3 regions of the Thalassospira sp. UBA4513 genome follow, and region 2 is predicted to be linked to each of the others. Evidence: riboswitches for the same ligand, from Rfam matches in the RefSeq annotation. Region 2 holds a riboswitch; each other region holds the start of a gene.
What was found. A riboswitch is a leader RNA that binds a small molecule or an ion and turns the genes downstream of it on or off. The one in region 2 is predicted to bind cobalamin.

Region 1: linked by a shared signal. The riboswitch ahead of B2T33_RS18325 (methylmalonyl-CoA mutase family protein) and the one ahead of B2T33_RS11845 (DUF4198 domain-containing protein) in region 2 are both predicted to bind cobalamin.
Region 3: linked by a shared signal. The riboswitch ahead of B2T33_RS07125 (ABC transporter substrate-binding protein) and the one ahead of B2T33_RS11845 (DUF4198 domain-containing protein) in region 2 are both predicted to bind cobalamin.

The regions. Positions count from the first base shown of each region.
Region 1 is NZ_DGMR01000039.1:312,674-318,849, forward strand. Features, by position in the region: gene scpA (methylmalonyl-CoA mutase) at 1-382, opposite strand, end outside; gene B2T33_RS18325 (methylmalonyl-CoA mutase family protein) at 385-2,433, opposite strand; cobalamin riboswitch at 2,570-2,748, opposite strand; gene B2T33_RS18330 (response regulator) at 3,034-3,456, shown strand; gene phhA (phenylalanine 4-monooxygenase) at 3,515-4,414, opposite strand; gene B2T33_RS18340 (Lrp/AsnC family transcriptional regulator) at 4,555-5,034, shown strand; gene B2T33_RS18345 (SDR family NAD(P)-dependent oxidoreductase) at 5,104-5,862, opposite strand; gene B2T33_RS18350 (TetR/AcrR family transcriptional regulator) at 6,012-6,176, shown strand, end outside.
Region 2 is NZ_DGMR01000030.1:55,261-61,436, forward strand. Features, by position in the region: gene B2T33_RS11820 (MFS transporter) at 1-879, opposite strand, end outside; gene B2T33_RS11825 (energy-coupling factor ABC transporter ATP-binding protein) at 916-1,623, opposite strand; gene cbiQ (cobalt ECF transporter T component CbiQ) at 1,607-2,404, opposite strand; gene B2T33_RS11835 (cobalt ABC transporter permease) at 2,401-2,997, opposite strand; gene cbiM (cobalt transporter CbiM) at 2,990-3,667, opposite strand; gene B2T33_RS11845 (DUF4198 domain-containing protein) at 3,684-4,481, opposite strand; cobalamin riboswitch at 4,652-4,848, opposite strand; gene B2T33_RS11850 (DUF924 family protein) at 4,999-5,541, shown strand; gene B2T33_RS11855 (glycosyl transferase family protein) at 5,601-6,176, opposite strand, start outside.
Region 3 is NZ_DGMR01000019.1:112,020-118,195, forward strand. Features, by position in the region: gene purD (phosphoribosylamine--glycine ligase) at 1-363, shown strand, start outside; gene B2T33_RS07115 (ABC transporter ATP-binding protein) at 403-1,203, opposite strand; gene B2T33_RS07120 (FecCD family ABC transporter permease) at 1,200-2,276, opposite strand; gene B2T33_RS07125 (ABC transporter substrate-binding protein) at 2,317-3,342, opposite strand; cobalamin riboswitch at 3,569-3,771, opposite strand; gene B2T33_RS07130 (glucan biosynthesis protein) at 3,944-5,545, shown strand; gene B2T33_RS07135 (AraC family transcriptional regulator) at 5,548-6,176, opposite strand, start outside.

The DNA of each region.
Region 1 (6,176 bases), on a different contig from region 2:
CAACATCACCTGCGACGCGCGGATGATCGCTGTCATAGCCGCGATGGGTCGCCAGATCGAAGGCAATCGAAAGCCCCTTTTGCCCGGCGGCAAGGTTACGGCGATAAAACGCGTTCGATTCCTCGGCTGTCGAGAAACCGGCATATTGGCGGATTGTCCAGGGACGTTGCACATACATGGTCGGGTAGGGGCCGCGCAAAAACGGCGGCATGCCCGGCATGGTGTTCAGGTGATCAATGCCATCCAGATCCTTGGGCCCGTAGGATGATTTGACATCAATGCCTTCTGGCGTGGTCCAGGGCGTGCTTTCAAACGGGTCCTTGGCACCTGCGGACGCGCCATCAAACAGCGGAAGGTCGGAGAAATCAGGAATGCGGGTCATGGTTATTTCTCCCCCTGTTTGCCAAGAAGATGATCAAGTGCGGTACCGCAAATGGCAAGGACATCGGCCCCGACAAAAACAAACTCGTTAATGCCGGCTGCTTCGTAATCGGACCTGGCATCGCCCGGCTGGCCAGCAAGATAAACCATGCTTGCCCCCTTGGCTTTCAGCGCCTTGGCAACATCCGCTGCCATGTCGGCATATTGCGCGTCTGATCCGCAAATGATGGCGATTTTCGCCCCGCTGTTGCCAAAGGCGGTTGCAACATCATCGGCATTGGCAAAGCCGTTATTGGTGATCGCCTCGATCCCGCCTGCTTCAAAGAAGTTGCGCGCAAAGGTCGCGCGTGCCGTGTGCTGGGCAACCTTGCCAAGATTGGCCTGGAAGACCTGCGGGAAGGATCCGGTCTTTGCCTTATGCGCATCAGACCGTTTGCGAAGCGCTTCGTAACGTTCGGCAAGTCGATGGGCGGGCAGGGCGCCGATACATGTCGCGGCACTGGTGCCATAAAGATCGGTAAACATGTGCCCGATGGTGGCACCTGCGCGCGCGGCCTCAATCATGGCGCTCAGGCTTTTGCCGACCGTGCCATCAAATTTGGTCTGGCGGGCCTTGGCATCTGCAACGATTGCCTCAAGGTCCGGCTTTTCGCAGGTTACTTTGGCTTCTGTGATGTTGGGAAATTCCGACACACCGGTCAGCGGATTACGACGGGTCGACAGGCGGTTTTCACGCGCATTCCAAACGGTCTCGATCTCGGTCTTGAGACTGCCATTGGCAAGGGCACTTAGAATACCACCCGAAGATTCAAGCGACTGGAATTTCGTCCAGGCGGCCTTCGCCAGCTCCTTGGTCAGGTTTTCAATAAACCACGAACCACCAGCCGGATCGATGACCCGGTGCACGTTGCTTTCTTCCTGTAAAATCAGTTGGGTGTTGCGTGCAATACGGCGTGCAAAGCCATCTGGCAGGCCAATCAGATGATCATAAGGCAGGCAGGTCACACTGTCCGCACCACCCAGACCGGCGGCAAAGCTGGTGACCGTTGTGCGCAGCATATTGACCCACGGATCAACCTTGGTCAGGGCCATTTCGGCTGAAACCGCGTTGACCGTAATCGTCGCATCCTCGGCACCCGATGCCGAAAGGACGCGGCTCCACATCATGCGAAGGGCACGCAGCTTGGCGATCCCGGCAAAGAAGTCGGTGCCGATGGCAACGTTAAACACCATCGCACCCGCGGCCTGATCAACCGCCATCCCGGCATCGGTCAGGGCGCGCAAATAGGTCACCCCGCTTGCCAGCAGGCAGGCCAGTTCCTGACCATCGGTGGCCCCGGCATTGTAATAAGGTGCGCCATTCACTGAAATTGCGGTTGCCAGCGGGAACAGATCAATCAGCTCGACCGCAACGCTTGCCGCATGATCAACCGCATCCTGTGCGCCACAGGGCAGGGTGCCAGTGGACGCAAGGGTTCCGATCGGATCAATGTTAAAGGCCGGTGCGGCTTCGTCGGCACCATCGGTATTTGCGATATGGGCGGCCAGAAGTGCTGCGGCCGGAACACCTGCCGCCCCGGCATCAAGTCCGACGGTGGCAAGGTTGGTGTAAACATCCTCAAGCGCGGCATCGAGATCGGCCAGACAATGAATGGCAATACCGTCAACACCGACCTCGGCAGAACTGATTTCGCGCCCGGCACGGGCGGCGGCATCAAGTTTTAGCGTGATCGAGGTCGCCCCATTTTCAAGGTCCTCAAGGATCGCGGCATTGGTGGCCTTGGGATCGGGATGGGTATGAAGCTGGCGGATATCCCAGCCGGTCACGGTTTCGCGCGGCTCGACCGTGGCATTAAGAACTTCGTGGATCAGCCGGGTCGCGTCATCCTGATCATCATTTGTATAGATCGGCTGAACGGAAAACCCATCAAGCGTATTGGTGACGAGCTTCTTCTCGAACGGTGCCCCCTTAAGGGCCTCTTCGGCAAGCTTGCGCCAACTTGCGTAATCAGCAGATGGAAATTCGGATGCGAGCTTTAGCGGGTCGGACATGGTTTCTCCCGGCTTGGTATGTCCCGTCCTTGATGCGACTCCATATGGGGTCTTCATATGGCGTTGGGCACGGAACTTTGCCAAATTCTATTCTACTACGGATTCCCAGTACCCGGTACACCCCGCCCGGCCCATTTCATGCCAAGAAAACACCATCGGTATTCTGACTCGCGAGAAAGCCTGCAAAAAGGCCGTCACGCTTACAGTTGCGGGGGCAGTTCCGGGCTTGGCCAAAGTGCGCTAAGGCACGGCCGCACCGGATTCCCGATCCTATTTTCCGGTCACATTCGCGACATGGCGGTTTATAGCACCTGTCCCTAATTCCGTAAATAGGCATGGAAATACCTATTTAGGCGGATATCGATCCCGACAAATCAGGTTTCCGTAACGTTATGTCGGCGGAAACGTTGGGGTTTTGCACGTTGTTCGTGGTTTGCGCGTCACATGGTTCCGATCATTGCGGCCTTATACTTTCGCGGCACGGGTGCGAGATCGGGGTGAAGCCGGAACATTGCGTGGCAAAAATTTGGCGGGTTTAACCAATTTGACATTTTCGTCTGTCAGTTTGGACTTGTCCCAAAACTCGGAGTATCGCCATCCATGAACGCGCTCAGCGCCATGCCGTCGCAATTCTGTCCTGATGGACTGGTTGCGTTCGCCGACGACAGTCCCAGCGCCAAGGCAGCCCTTGAAACAGTGTTGCGTCGGGCAGGATATGACGTGGCCGGTTTTGATTGTGCCGATGATCTGATTGATCAGCTGGACGGGCTTTATCCCCGTGCCATCATCCTTGATATTGAAATGCCGGGTATGAGCGGCTTTGAAGCGTTCTGCGAAATTCGCCGCCGCTATCCCAACAGCCAAAACGTGCCGGTTTTCTTCTTCTCGGCCCATTATGACGCCGACACCCGCGCACAAGCCGATGCGCTTGGGGCGGCCGATTTCATCAGCAAGGACGCCAGCCCGAAAGTGGTGCTCGAGCAACTCAATCGGGTGCTGGGCCATTCCATCAGTGCCTGCTAGCAGTGCTGGGAGACCAGCCCTGCCTTGATCAATCCTGAACGGATCGCCACGCCCTGCCTTATGCAGGGCGTTGTTGTCTGTGGGTCCTGTGCGTCTCCTCGCCCAGGGAAATGATGCTGTCTGCCGCACCATGCACATGATAAAGCCGATCTGTCGGCAAGGTGGTTGCCGGATCAATCGCAGGCTTCTTGGCAAGCCGATCATAGATCGGCGCCAGCGGCACATTCATCGCGTCAAACAACTGATCGTAACTTTCCAGAACGAAATAGGTTTTCTGGAAATCATCAATCGCGTAATCCGTGCCCATGACGCGTTCAAGCTCGAACGCAACCCGATTTGGCGTGGGATCGGTCACCGAATAGATGGTTTCGGTTTGCGATGACAACATGCCCGCACCATAGGCGCGCAAGCCATGCGGGGTCATGATCAGGCCAAACTCCACCATATACCAATACATCCGCGCCAGCTGTTTCAGGCCGCCCATCGCAATGGCTTCGGGGCCCTTGGCGCCATAGGCCGCCAGATAGTCGGCAAAGGTCGGGTCATAGAGCATCGGCACATGACCAAAAAAGTCATGGAAGATGTCGGGTTCGACCAGATAATCCATTTCCTCTGGCTTGCGCAGCCAGACCGTGACCGGGAACCGCCGATTGGCAAGATGGTCAAAAAACACATCATCTGGCACCAGCCCCGGAACCGCGACAAGATGCCAGCCGGTCGCCGCATGAAGCTTCTCGCTGACCCGGCCGAAATGCGGAATCTGATCCGCCGCATCAAGTTTCATCAGATTGCGAATGTAATCCTCGGCGGCATAACCGGGCAAAATGCGCGACTGGCGGTCATAAAGCTTGCGCCATAGTTCGTGCTCGGCCTCGGTATATGTGCTCCAGTCCTGATCGATGGTGTAGTCGTCATTGATGTGGCTGTAGTCACCACGCAGATCGTTTCCCTGATTCATGGCCGTCCTCTTTCGGGTTCTATTGCCGATTTACAAGGATCATTTTACATCAACTCTAATGTCATTTTCTGGCCAATAGGGCATCGAAATCGGGTATGATGTGCATATTGTGACCTTGTTGGTTTGATTTGGGGTTTAAAATGACCGACGTGACGCTAAGCGCGACTGATATCCGGATCTTGCAGGCCCTGCAAAAGGATGCCGCCATCAGCAATGTTCAACTGGCCGAAATGGTCGGCATGTCGCCATCGCCGTGTTTGCGTCGGGTCAAACAGCTTGAGGCATCCGGGGTGATCAAACGTCAGGTCGCCCTTCTGGATCGCAAGAAACTTGGCTTTGGGGTGCTGGCGACCATTCAGGTCCGCTTGCAAAGCCATACCGAACAGGGGGCGGAGGATTTTGCCCGCGCGATGAATGATCTTCCGGAAATTCTGTCCTGCTGGGCGATGACGGGGCGGCAGGATTTCCTCCTGGTGTCCGTGGCGCGCGATATCGAAAGCTTTGGCGATTTTGTTACCCATCAGTTGCTTTCAATGCCCAATGTGCGCGATGTGCAATCCAGTCTGGTTTTAAAGGAATACAAGAACCTGACAGCCATACCGTTGCCGAAAGGCGGTTAAAGGTATCGGAAAGACGTATGCGGGGCCGGGTGCAAATGCACCCGGCCCAGTCTTTGGTGGCAGTCGCAATCAGGTGCCGAGACCACCCGCGATATTGATGGTCTCGCCAGTGATGTACCCGGCATGCGGACCAGCAAAAAAGGCGATGGTTTCAGAAACTTCCTCCAACGTAGCAATACGTCGGATCGGATGCATATCGAGAAGCGCATCCGGGATGTCATCCCCAAGGACTTCAGTTGCCATCTCTGTTGGCATCACACCGGGCTGAATGACATTCACCGTGATGTTGCGTCCACCGAGATCGCGGGCAACACCCTTGGCATAGCCGACAAGGGCAGCTTTGGTTCCAGCATAATCAGCAGCGCCGGCAAATGGAACGTAACTACCAAGCAATGAGCCGATAAAGATGATGCGGCCACCGTTGGAAAGCCTGGGTGCGGCCGCACGGGTATTGGCGATCGTTCCCATGACATTGACCTGCCACTGACGGTTATAATTTTCGCCATCAAGTTCGGGATCATCCACCGACTGTCCCTGTATGGCGATGCCTGCATTATTCACAAGAATGTCGAGTTTGCCGAATTCGGCAATCACGGCGTCAATCAACGGCTTGGCAGAGGCCAGATCGGATTGATCGCTTTTGATGGCGATCGCGCGAACGCCTTTTGATCCGAGCCTATTGACGACGGCCTTGGCCTTTTCGTCAGAGGACGCATAGCTGATGGCAACATCTGCGCCAAGATCGGCAAGCTTTTCAGCTGTTGCCGCGCCGAGGCCACGAGAACCACCCGTGACAAGAGCAACTTTTCCGCTGAGAACTGCGGTCATGATAAAACCTTTCTGTGTGAGGAAACTGGTCGCAGAATTCGGCGACCAATATTTCATAACGATCATTACGATAATGCTAGTTATGAAAACTGGACATGACCTGTCAAGTGGTTTAGTAACGGTCGTTACGAAAAAGAAGGATCGGTTTGATGGGACGTCATCGCGAATTTGATGTGGAAAAGGTACTTGACGCTGCACTGCGCGTTTTCTGGCGTAAAGGCTACGAGGGCGCGTCTTATGCCGATCTGACAGAAGCGACCGGTGTAGAACGCCCGGCCCTTTATTCCGCGTTTGGTAATAAAGAAGCCCTGTTT
Region 2 (6,176 bases):
CGCAGCGACAATACCCGCCAACATCAGATGGCGTTCACCAACACGTTTAATCAATCGCGGGATCAGGAATGCCGCACTCATTGATCCGGCGCCGGCACAGGCCAAAAAGCTTGTCGTCAGCAACTCTGTCCCGCCAAGAATGCCGCGCGTCAGAACCACGGTATTGACGATGATCATTGCCCCAACCGATGACACGGCGACATATACAGCCAGAAGCCCGCGCAAACGCGGCGTCTTGAGATAAGCCACAATGCCAAACACCGTATTGGCATAAATGCCACCAGTCCGATCCGTCGGTGCGGCCTGCGGGATCTGTGCTGTCATGATTAGCAAAGCCGAAATCGCAAAGGTCAGGCTATTGGCCAAAAACAGACTGTCAAACGACCAAACAACCAAAAGGGCCGCGGCCAAGGCCGGGCTCACCAGGTTTTCAAGGTCATAGGCCAATCGCGCGTAAGAAAGCCCCTTGGTATATGCCTTTTCATCCGGGAGAATTTCCGGGATGATCGCCTGAAACACAGGGGTAAAGGCGGCCGAGGCCGCGTTTACAACAAACACCAGAACGAAAATCTGCCAGACCTGATCAACAAAGGGCAGACAAAGCACGATCCCGGCGCGCAACACATCCAACCCGACCAGCCACATCCGACGCGGCAACAGATGGGCCACGCCCCCAGCCACCGGCGCGATCACGAGATAGGCCACCATTTTCAAAACAAGGATGGAGCCAAGCACCCGACCAGCGTCGTCACCGGCAAGATCATAAGCCAACAGCGATAGCGCCACCGTCGTCAGCCCGGTCCCGATCAGGGACGTAATCTGGGCGGAAAACAGATAGCGAAAGGCCGGTTGGGAAAACGGGGATAGGTTTGATGTCATCACCGCCCTTTCATTCTCGTCCGAGGCACAGGACCCTCAGGATGCGGCCTCGGCCTGGTTGGCACGTTCGCTGGCCATACATTTCTTGTCTGGCAGTTGAAGCACTTTTCCCGTGCGCAATTCAATGATCCGCGTTGCAAGTTTCCGTCTGAAATGCGGATCGTGCGAGACAAGGATCATGGCTTGTGGCAGCCCCAGAAGGATTTCTTCAAGCCGTCGCAGGTTTTCTTCATCAAGCGCGTTTGTCGGCTCATCAAGCAGCAAAACATCGGGCTTCATTGCAAGGACAGCAGCAACAGAAACCAACCGTTTCTCACCGCCAGAAAGCTCATGGGTAATGCGTTCACGCAGGTGTTTAAGATGCAGTTGATCCAGGACCTCATCCACGATCGCAAGTGCTTCGTCCCGGCTGGCACCCAAGTTTAGCGGACCAAAGGCAATATCCTCGATCACGGTTGGGCAAAACAGCTGGTCATCGGGATCCTGCACGATAAAACCAACCCGGCAGCGTAAATCGTGAAATTCGGCATCGGTAACCCGCGGGGTGCCAAAGGCACGAATTTCACCTGCATGCGGCTTAATCAGGCCGACAAGAATACGCAAAAGCGTGCTTTTACCAGCCCCATTCGGCCCTGCAAGGAACAGTCGTTCACCCGGATCAAGCGTCAGACTGACACGATCAAGCACATTCTGCCCTGCCCGATAACCATAGGAAATATCATTCAATTCAATAAGCGACGACATACATGCGATCCATCAGGACAAGGGCAATAATCAGGGCAAGAAAGAAAACGGCAAATGCACCGTCCCGACGCTTGAATGCCAGATCATCAATCATCGGGAAATGCCCACTAAACCCGCGGCATTTCATAGCTTCAAGCACACGTTCGGCCCGTTCAAGCGACCGTACGACCAACATGCCAAACAAATAGCCAAAAGACCGGTAGGTATGGGCATTGTTGCGGGCCTTAAACCCGCGAAGTTTCATCGCCATGCGAAGACGATGATATTCGTCATGAAGCACCGAAATATAGCGCACCGTAAACATCATCAGATGCACCAGAACCGGCGGACATTTCAGACGATATAGCGTGTGACCAAGTGTCACCGGCGTCATACCCGAAAGCAGGCTGAGCATCATAAGCACAACCGCATTGGCCCGTATGCCGACAAGAATGGCATGCATCAGGCCTTCCTTGCTGGCCTCTGCCCCAAGGACCGAAAACATCGGTGTTCCGGGGGTCGTAAACGGCAACATTACCAGCATGACGATAATGAACCCGTCCATCGCCGCCATGCGTTTCAGGGTTACGCGCAGCGGCAGGTCCGTCAGGCTCATGGTAATGGCAGCAAATATCAAGGCACCGAGTGCAAACTCGATCTGATGCAGAGCCACCACGACGATTGCAAAAACACAGGCCGCGACCCCCCTTACCCTGGGATCGAACGTCCCGACGAATGACGGTGATTGTCCGCCATGTGCCTGAACGCTCAGGGGTTGATCATGTCCGAAAAGGTGGCTCATGCGTTGGGTGCTTTTGCTCTTAGCCGTCGCGCAGCGATGTAATAAATGATCCCGAAGGCACCGAATATATAGCCAATGCCGCCCAGAATCGATTGAAGATCATTCTTTTCCTTGTAGGCGGTGAGCTCGCGCCTGAGCGGACGCAATTCGTCACGCACGATGGTCGCAATGATTTCTGCCTGTTCGTGAGTAATTGCAGGCTCAGCCTTTGACCCTGCCCCCGATGCTGTCGGCGCCTTTGACGATACTGTTTGCGCAGCCTCATCAGCACCCGCTAGGTCCGCTATGGAAAAGATTGCCTCGGCGACGTGCCCTGCCCCGAGATCGGCACGAAAACGCAGATCAACTTGTTGGCTTGGCGTGTAGACAAAGAAACCATCACCATCAGTGGTAACTTCATCAATCTTGTTGCCATCAAGATCAAAGATCTCAACAAGCGTGTTTTCGGCCATGACACCGTTGGAGAAACCGATTTCACCTTCGACGTTTGAACCGCTTGGAAACAGGGATGCGATAACCTTGTGCGCCTGTGCAGGTGTGGTGCCGACCACAAGCATGCCAAGCGCAAAGACCAGCATGAGTGATCTAGCCATTGGATGCCTCGCCCGCCTGCTTTGCACGCAAGGATGCTGCTGGCTGCATCTCGAAACCCGATGTCTGATCGGCGGGTTGCAGCAAGGCCGGTTTGACCTTGGCGATCAGATATACCGATGCCGCTGAAACCAGCCCTTCGACCACCATGATCGGAATGTGGGCAAAGAAGACCAGCTTGGCCGCCGGGACAAACGCATCACCGCTGAGCGCAAGCGAAATCGCGACAAACACCGTTGTCAGCCCGATGGAAAATGCACCGGCACATCCACCAAGCACGGCGGCTGCGACCGGGTTGCTGCGCGACACCATTCCCCGGAACAAAAGCCCCGCCAGCACAGCCGGAAAGGCGATATTGACCGTATTGACGCCAAGAACCGTCAAACCGCCAAAGCCAAAGAAAACCGCCTGAAGCAAGAGACCGACAAAAAGTGCCGGAAACGCGGTCCAGCCAAGCACGAGCCCGGCAAGACCGCTCATGATCAGATGCACACTGGATGGTCCCACCGGCACATGAATAAGCGAGGCAACAAAGAATGTTGCCGACAAAACCCCGGTAGCAGGAATTTTATCGATTGGCAGTTTACGCAGTCCAAGGCCAAGCCCGGCAACTGCAAGAATACCCCCGCCAATCAAGACTTCCGGTGCCAGCGCACCATCAACAATATGCATCTGTTTTGTCCCTCGCCTATTTCACATCATAGGCGCGAACCCACAGGACTGCATCCTGTGAAAGTTCCTTGCCCTGAAATTCTTTTTCAGGGCCGCTGCCAAGTGCTGCAAATCCCCAAAAGCCTGCCTTGGGGACACCAAAAGTGAAATACCCGTTTTCATCGGAAATGGCCACAACCGCACCGCCGGGCATTGGCGATGCCGTTGGGCTTTTGGGGGTATTGCTGGCCATATCGGGTTCTGCTGCCATGTATTCGATTTCGACTTCAACACCGGCGACAGGTTGGCCTTCGCTTAGCACACGGCCGGTAAAGGTCGAACCGGCAATGATGTTGGTTGGTCGATTAAGCGGCAGGATTTCGGTTTTAAGACCTTGCGGTTCCATCCAGTCGGTCGGAATTTCATTGCGGTTCACATAGGACTTCGTGATCTGCTGGATGAAGATATCTTCGCTTTCTTCGAAATACGGTGCCGGGACCACCACCATGACGTAATCACCGCTGCGGCGCAGTGTTAAAGTTGCGTCAAAGGCCGCTGCCGAGTTGGCAATTCCGGTGAAAGTAATCGGCGAAAGCGTTGATTTCAGATCAATTTTCTCACCGCGATTAACCGCATAAAATTCAAACGGCTCGGCCATATCCATGACATGGCCGTTTTCAAACGGGTGCCAGAAAATCAGCTTTACCGGCTGATCCCCGGCCTTGGTCACGTTTACGTTCGGCGTATAGGCCAATTGAAAATGCGCATGCGCCGGCATGGTCGCCGACAGCACGCAGGCGCTTGCAATCGCAAGCCTGCCAAGGGTCTTAAACATATAATCGTCTCTTTCTCAAACGATGCACGCAGGCCAACGGCCCAACGCACAGGGTCAGGACAAAGAACGATAGGATGGCTGGAAGCAAGATTGCGGATCTTCAAAAGACCGTTTGTACCCCTGCAACCTGACGCTCACCCCGGCGTCCAACAGTTTCATACCGGGCAATCAGCACCCGGCAGTCAAAGGCAGGTCTCCTGGCTCACGGTTTGAAAAGCAATGCGCCTTCCCGGTTTGCACCAGTGGCATATGCAATGCTCTGACCGCTTACAGTTGCGGGGGCAGCCGTGGCTTTGTCATGCATGACGCACCACGTTCCCTTTTAAGTTGGTCCAATCGGATCAACACCAAAGACAATGTCATAATCCACGCCGGACGGATTGCTGTCAACTCCCTGCCCCATGGTCCATGACAATCTTTTTGCGGATGGCTTGACGCGCCTTAAACCGGGCGCGAAGATCACCCGCAATTTTGCCGACGGGCCGCAAAAGCCTGCAATCAGATGGGTGGAAACATTATGAAACCTGAAACGGTTCTTGTTTTCTGGTTCAAGGAACTCGAAGAAAAACAGTGGTTTATCAAGGATGAAGCCCTCGATCGCCATATCGCGGAACGCTTTGCCGATTTTCATGCCGCCGCCACGGCCGGAGAGCTTTTTAACTGGCGCAAAACCGCCCATGGACGACTTGCCGAGATCATCGTTCTTGATCAGTTTTCACGCAATATGTACCGCGATCAGCCACAGTCCTTTGCATCAGATCCAATGGCATTGGTGCTGGCACAGGAAGCTGTTTCCTTGAGGCTGGATCGCAAACTGGTCACACCGCAGGAACAGGCATTTCTGTATATGCCCTACATGCACTCAGAATCCGAAATCATTCATGAAGTGGCGGTTGACCTGTTTTCACAGCCCGGCCTTGAGCACAATTCCGAGTTCGAGCTGAAACACAAGAAGATCATTGACCGGTTTGGCCGCTATCCACACCGCAATGAAATACTGGGTCGTCCATCAACGGCAGAGGAAGTGGCGTTTCTCAAAGAACCCGGATCATCGTTCTGAGCATTAAAAAAGGGACGGTTTCCCGTCCCTTTTATTCGATCTCACTTGATCACGGAACATCAGCCGACATCACGGTCGCGATTATCCCACCAGCCCTGCACAAGGCTTTCTGCCTCATCCATGTAATCCGCCTTGCCGGCAAGGAAGGCTGCCATGGCAGCACTGCCCTTGATCTTGGCTTCGGCAGGAATATCTTCTACCTCGCCACGCCAGACAGCCAGGAAGTGCTTTAGCGACACAGGGCTTTGTTCTTCGCCGTCTTTCTCGGTTTTCGACAGCAATGCGGGCCAGCGAACATCATTCAGCTCACCATTATCAAGCATGCGCAGATCGACATGCTTATAGGGTGTTCTTTCGGCTTCGCCGCCACCGCCCTTGATCACACCGATGCGTGGAAGTTCCAAGAGCTTGCCGGTTTCACGATGGACATCAAGAAACGCCGGATGAAACACACCAAGGAAGGCTGCACGCGCATGCAACGGATTAAGCAAACGCAGTAACGTATTGACCGGACTGCGCAACCCAAGAATCGGACGCAATCCAATCAGCTCCTGCAGTTTGGGATGCATGTGACGCAGCGGCAGATATGCAAAGCCCTTCGATGCGATATCAGAACGCGCTTCTTCTGCAGACAT
Region 3 (6,176 bases), on a different contig from region 2:
ATCCTTGAGGGTGCTGCCACCGGCACCCTCGATCAAGTCAAACCGGAATGGCACGATGAAACCGCCATGGTCGTTGTCATGGCCGCCAAGGGGTATCCGGGATCCTACGAAAAAGGGACCGAGATCAAAAACGTTCTAGCGGCGGACGCCATGGACAAGGTCAAGGTCCTGCACGCCGGTACCAAGATGGATGGCGACAAACTTGTTGCAACCGGTGGCCGCGTTCTTGGTGTGACCGCGCGCGGTGCGACGGTGACCGAAACCCAGAAACGCGCCTATGAGGCGGTTGATGCGATTGATTGGGATGGTGGTTTCTGCCGCCGCGATATTGGCTGGCGCGCGGTTGCCCGCGAACAGGGCTAAACCGCAAGCAAACCAAGCTACCAAAATCAAAAGACCAGGTTACGCAACCCGGTCTTTTTTTATGACCAAAGATTTCTGGTTTCCGGCGTGATAACGGATATGGCAGCGGCCCTGATCATCAATCTCGATATCGGCGGCAACCCCGAAAACATCACGAAGGTTTTGCGATGTCAAAATCTGTTCGGGCGTACCAAGCGCAATCAGCTTGCCACCATCCATCATCGCAATCCGGTCACAAAACATCGCCGCATGGTTCAAGTCGTGCAAAGCAGCCACCACGGTGACCGGCAGTGCACGCACCAGTTCCAGCAGGCCCAGCTGATGATGGATATCAAGATGGTTGGTCGGCTCATCAAGCAACAGGAAGTCGGGCTGCTGGGCCAAGGCACGGGCGATGTGAACGCGCTGCTTTTCACCGCCCGAAAGCGTATGCCACATCCGGTCCGCAAAAGGCCCCATTTCAACACTGGCAAGGGCTTCGCACACGATGGCGTCGTCGTGCCCTGACCATGGTGTCAGCAAACTAAGATATGGCGTTCGACCAAGCGCGACGGCATCGCGCACGGTAATGCGGTCGATGGTATCGGCCTGTTGTTCGACAAAGCCGATATGACGGGCAAGGTTGCGCCGACCGATTTTCTTCATCGGCTGGTCCCCCAACAATGCCTGCCCGGTCGACGGGGCACGAATGCCGCCCAGAACCGACATCATGCTGGTTTTGCCCGACCCGTTTGGCCCGATCACACCCAGGAACTCGCCGCGTGTCACCCGAAGCGACACGTCGCTGATGATTTTTTTGAATCCGGCATTCCAGCCGACATTGCGTAATTCAAGGCTCATCGCAACACCCGCCCATGACAGAGGATGATCGCAAAGGCCGGTGCCCCGATAAGTGCCGTGATCACCCCGATGGGCAGGACCTGACCATCAAGGATGATGCGCGATACAATATCGGCCGCAACAAGAAACACCGCCCCGATCAGGGCCGAAGCCGGCAACAGAAATCCATGCCGTGTCCCGACAAAGAACCGCGCGGCATGGGGAATGACCAGCCCGACAAAGCCGATAGACCCGACAATACTGACCATCACCGCGGTCATAGAGGCGGCAATGGCAATCAACACCACATAAACCCGGCGCACCGGCACACCAAGGGATGCCGCCGATTCCACGCCAAAGGTAAAGGCATCAAGCGCACGGGAATACCAAAGGCAAACCAGCAAGCCGATAACAGCGACCGGCAGCGCAAGATAGACATCGGGCCAGCGCACGCCGCTTAGATTACCAAGCAACCAGAACATCACCCCGCGTGCCTCGTCCGCCGTGGCGGCCTTGGTCACGATGAAGGACGTCAATGCGTTAAACAGTTGCGACCCGGCAACCCCGGCCAGAATGATGGCACCTGCCCCGCGCCCGGCCGGAATGGCCAAAAGTGCAACAAACCCGAACGCCACCAGCGCGCCGACAAAGGCACCAAGTGACAGGGAAACCATGCCTGCCCCGAACCCCAGAATGGCAACACTGACCGCACCGGTCGATGCCCCGGCCGAAATCCCCAACAAATAAGGATCCGCAAGACTATTGCGCAAAAGCGCCTGCAACACTGCGCCGGATAGCGCAAGGGATGCACCGCAGGCCGCCGCCACCATTGCGCGCGATATCCGGTAATTCCAGATGATCCCGGCATCAATCGGATCAACGTCATAGCCCGCCTGCCAAAGATGATTGGCGATGGTCTGAAGCACGGTGCCAAGGGGAATGTGCGTTTCCCCCTTGGCCGCGGCCATCGCTATGACGGCAACTAGCAAAACCAGGGCGCCAATACTGACACCGGCCCGCACAAGATATGCCCGCCCCGCCAGCGATTGCCGAGGTGGCTGAACCGGCTGCTGCACTGGCGTTGTTTCAAACATTGAATTCTCCGGGCATATCAGGCGCCTTTGGCAGTGCAGGTCAGTTCGAAGCACTCAGTCGTTCGACGGCTTCGGCAAGCGTTTCAATACCATTGATCAGGCGGATGGTCGGATCCATCGACTGGGCGTCCATCACCACGATATTGCCATTACGCACCGCCTTCATCTGACTTGCGACCGGATCGGTTTTCAGGAAATCCATCTTGACCTGCCAGTCATCGGCCGGAAAACGCCGACGGCCCATCTTGCCAATCACGATGATATCAGGATTGGCACGCGCAATGGTTTCCCAGCCAACCGTCGGCCATTCTTCATTGCTGTCGATGATGTTGCGAACACCGAGTTTACCGGCGATATAGCCCGCCGCACCGTTCTTGCCGGCCACATAGGGATCACTGTTGATTTCCGGGCTGGAAAACCAGAAGACGGCGGAAACGTTGTCATGGCCGCTTGCCGTCACACGTTCCAATGAGTTCGCCTGACGTTCCTTCAGGCTGGTAATCAGCGCGTCGCCGCGATCTTCGACATCAAAAATCTGCGCCAGATCGGAAATCTCGCGATAAATCAGATCCATGGTGAAGCCTTCGTGGCGCACCCCGTCACCGCCACCGGCATTGTCCTTGCCCACACAATCAGCGGGTGCGGTGTAGACCGGAATGGACAATTCGTTGAACTGTTCGGTGGTGCCGACGGTGCCCTTGGGCCCGACATGCCACTGATACTGGGTGGCAACCAGTTGCGGCTTTTGCGCGACAACGGTTTCGAACCCCGGATCATTGTCGGCCAGACGCGGCACAGATGCATTCACATCCTTGAATTCATCCATCACCGGGCCAAACCAGACCCCCGTACCCTTGACCTTATCGGCCAGGCCCAGCGAATAAAGAATTTCAGTCGTGCTTTGGCCCAGCGACACCACGCGATCGGGGACCACATCAAATTGCAACACAGTCCCGCAGTTCTCGATACTGAGCGGATATTCGGTTGCGGACGCAAATGAAACAGATGAAATAAGACCAGCGGCAAACACCCCGACCGCCAGTACACGTTTATCGTGATTAATCACTTTTAGTTCCCTCTTGCTGATGCGCTGATCCGGGACCGTTTTGGATGATCCAGTTTCAACACATCGTCAAATGTTATGTTATAACATAACATCACTTTTACTGCTGTCAATGGACTGGCAAAAGTGTCAGGAGATGACGGAAGATGTCGGCCTTAAAGCTTAGAGAACCTGGGCTAAACTATTGGGCCAAGACACGTACCGACATTCTCCGGGGCACCCCGCCCGGTCCGTCGTCTTCGTGTCGGCAGGTCTCCTGGCTTACGGGTCAACGCATTTTCCCTGGCCTTCCCGGGTTGATCCCAGTGGCATTGGTCAGAAAAATGCTCGCCGCCTACAGTTGCGGGGGCAGCTTCGGTTAATGAGCCAATATTCGGCCCACATCGAATTCCCTTTATCCGATATTCGGATACCGACACGTCACGGTTAGATTAAACCAAAAACACGGTCAAGGAAATTGGCAGACCACCAGCGGCATTAACGCCAAGGCTCCATGCATAAAAAGCAATTGATACGACCTTGAATTTGCCATGTTTCATCCCGATTACCTCCACACTGCCGGGTATGCTTTCCCGACACCTCAAACCACAGGAATGTGATGAACATGACGACTTCTGTTGAACGCAGACGCTTTTTGAAATCCATCGCGGCAGCCGGTCTTATCCTGCCGGGAATGTCGATCTATCAGCATGCTTTGGCAGATGTCGACGGCCTTGATCTGGGTTCGGCACAACCGTTTGATTTTGCCGATCTGATTGCACGCGCCAAATCCATAGCCACATCGGCCTATGAGCCGCCCGTTGCGCCAAACCCGGAAATTGTCGGCAAGATCGATTACGACACCCATGGCAAGCTGCATTACAAACGCGACCATTCGCCGTTCTCCGACGGGTCGGGCACCTATCCGCTGACCTTCTTCCATCTGGGTATGTATTTCGCCAAACCGGTGCATATGTACCTTCTGGAAAACGGTCAGGCACGCGAAGTGATCTATAAGCCCGATTACTTTGACATGCCCGAAGACAGCATTGCCCGCCAGTTGCCCGCCAATAGCGGCTTTGCCGGTTTCCGCCTGCATGAAAATCAGGCGCGCGATGACTGGAAAACCCAGGACTGGGCAGCGTTTCTTGGCGCATCGTACTTCCGCGCGATTGGCGATGAAGGCCAGTATGGACTGTCGGCACGCGGCATTGCGGTCAATACCGCGACCTCGGTTCCCGAAGAATTCCCAGATTTCCGTCAATTCTTTATCGAACCGGCCAAAAACCCCGAAGACCCGGTGACAGTCTATGCCCTGCTGGATGGCCCCAGCATCACCGGTGCTTATAAATTCCTGCTTTATCGCGGCGAAGGCGTCACGATGGATGTCGAAAAACATCTGTTCTTGCGCAGAGACATCGAACGGCTTGGCATCGCACCGCTGACCAGCATGTTCTGGTATTCAGAACAGAACAAATCGTTCCGCTTTGACTGGCGTCCGGAAGTACATGACAGCGACGGGCTGGAGCTTTGGACTGGCGGCGGTGAACGCATCTGGCGACAGCTCAATAACCCGGAAACCATCCGCGCATCGGCCTTTGGTGACAATAACCCGCGTGGTTTCGGTCTGATGCAGCGTGATCGCGATGTGAAAAACTATCTGGATGGTGTGCGCTATCACCGCCGTCCCAGCCTGTGGGTCGAACCGCAGGGGGAGTGGAATGACGGTGCGGTTCAGTTGATCGAAATCCCGACCGACGATGAAATCCACGATAACATTGCCGCCTTCTGGGTGCCGAATGGCGAAGCCAAGGCGGGCAATTCTTATCAATTCAAATACCGGCTTTACTGGCAGGCCCATAACCCGTTCCCGGTCAAGGAACTGGCACGCGCAACCGCAACCCGCATGGGCCGCGGTGGCGAACCCGGCACCAACCGGCCCAAGGACGAAATCAAGTTTTCGGTCGAGTTCGAGGGTGAGGTTCTGGGAACGCTTGCCTACGGCGAATTCCCCGAAGTGGTTGTGACATCCTCGCGCGGGGAGATTGTGCGCACCAAGATCGAACCGATCATGGATACCCGCATCTGGCGGGCGGCCTTTGACCTTAAGGCCGCGGGCACAGACCCGGTTGACCTGCGCATGTATCTGAAACGCGGTGATGAACCGCTCAGTGAAACCTGGATGTTCCAGCACCTGCCGGCCGTTGGCAACCAGCAACAGGGTTAGGGTTAATGCGGGGCCATGTCAGCAGACTGGCTGGCCCCGCCCTGCCCAAGGATCGACATGACATCGCGGATTGGCGGTGCACCAAACATGCGGGCATATTCGCGACTGAACTGTGACGCGCTTTCATACCCGACCGCATAGGCCGCCGATGCGGCATCCTTCATTTCGGCCAGCATGATCTGACGCGCCGTGGTCAGGCGGAGCCGCTTTTGGTACTGAAGCGGGCTCATGGCTGTCACCTGCTTGAAGTGATGATGGAAGGAAGACGGGCTCATATTGGCGCGATTTGCCAAGTCTTCCACCTTAAGCGGCTTGTCGAAATTATCCTTGATCAGTTGAAGGGCGGCCGAGATGCGCTGCATGTTGCTGCCGCCGATGGCAAGCCCCGCAATCGCCGCCCCCTTGGCGGTACATAACAAGCGGTAATGCACTTCGCGCATCAAAAGCGGCAACATCACCGGCACATCATCGGGACGATCAAGCAGCTCAACCACCCGCAAGACGGCATCGGTCAGGCTTTCGGTTGTCTTTTCGACAAAAAGCCCGCGTGTGCTTTCGCCGTCTGCGCCCATCTTGATATCCATATTGGCAACAAGTTCGCCAAGGATCTTCGCATCGAGATCAAGTGACA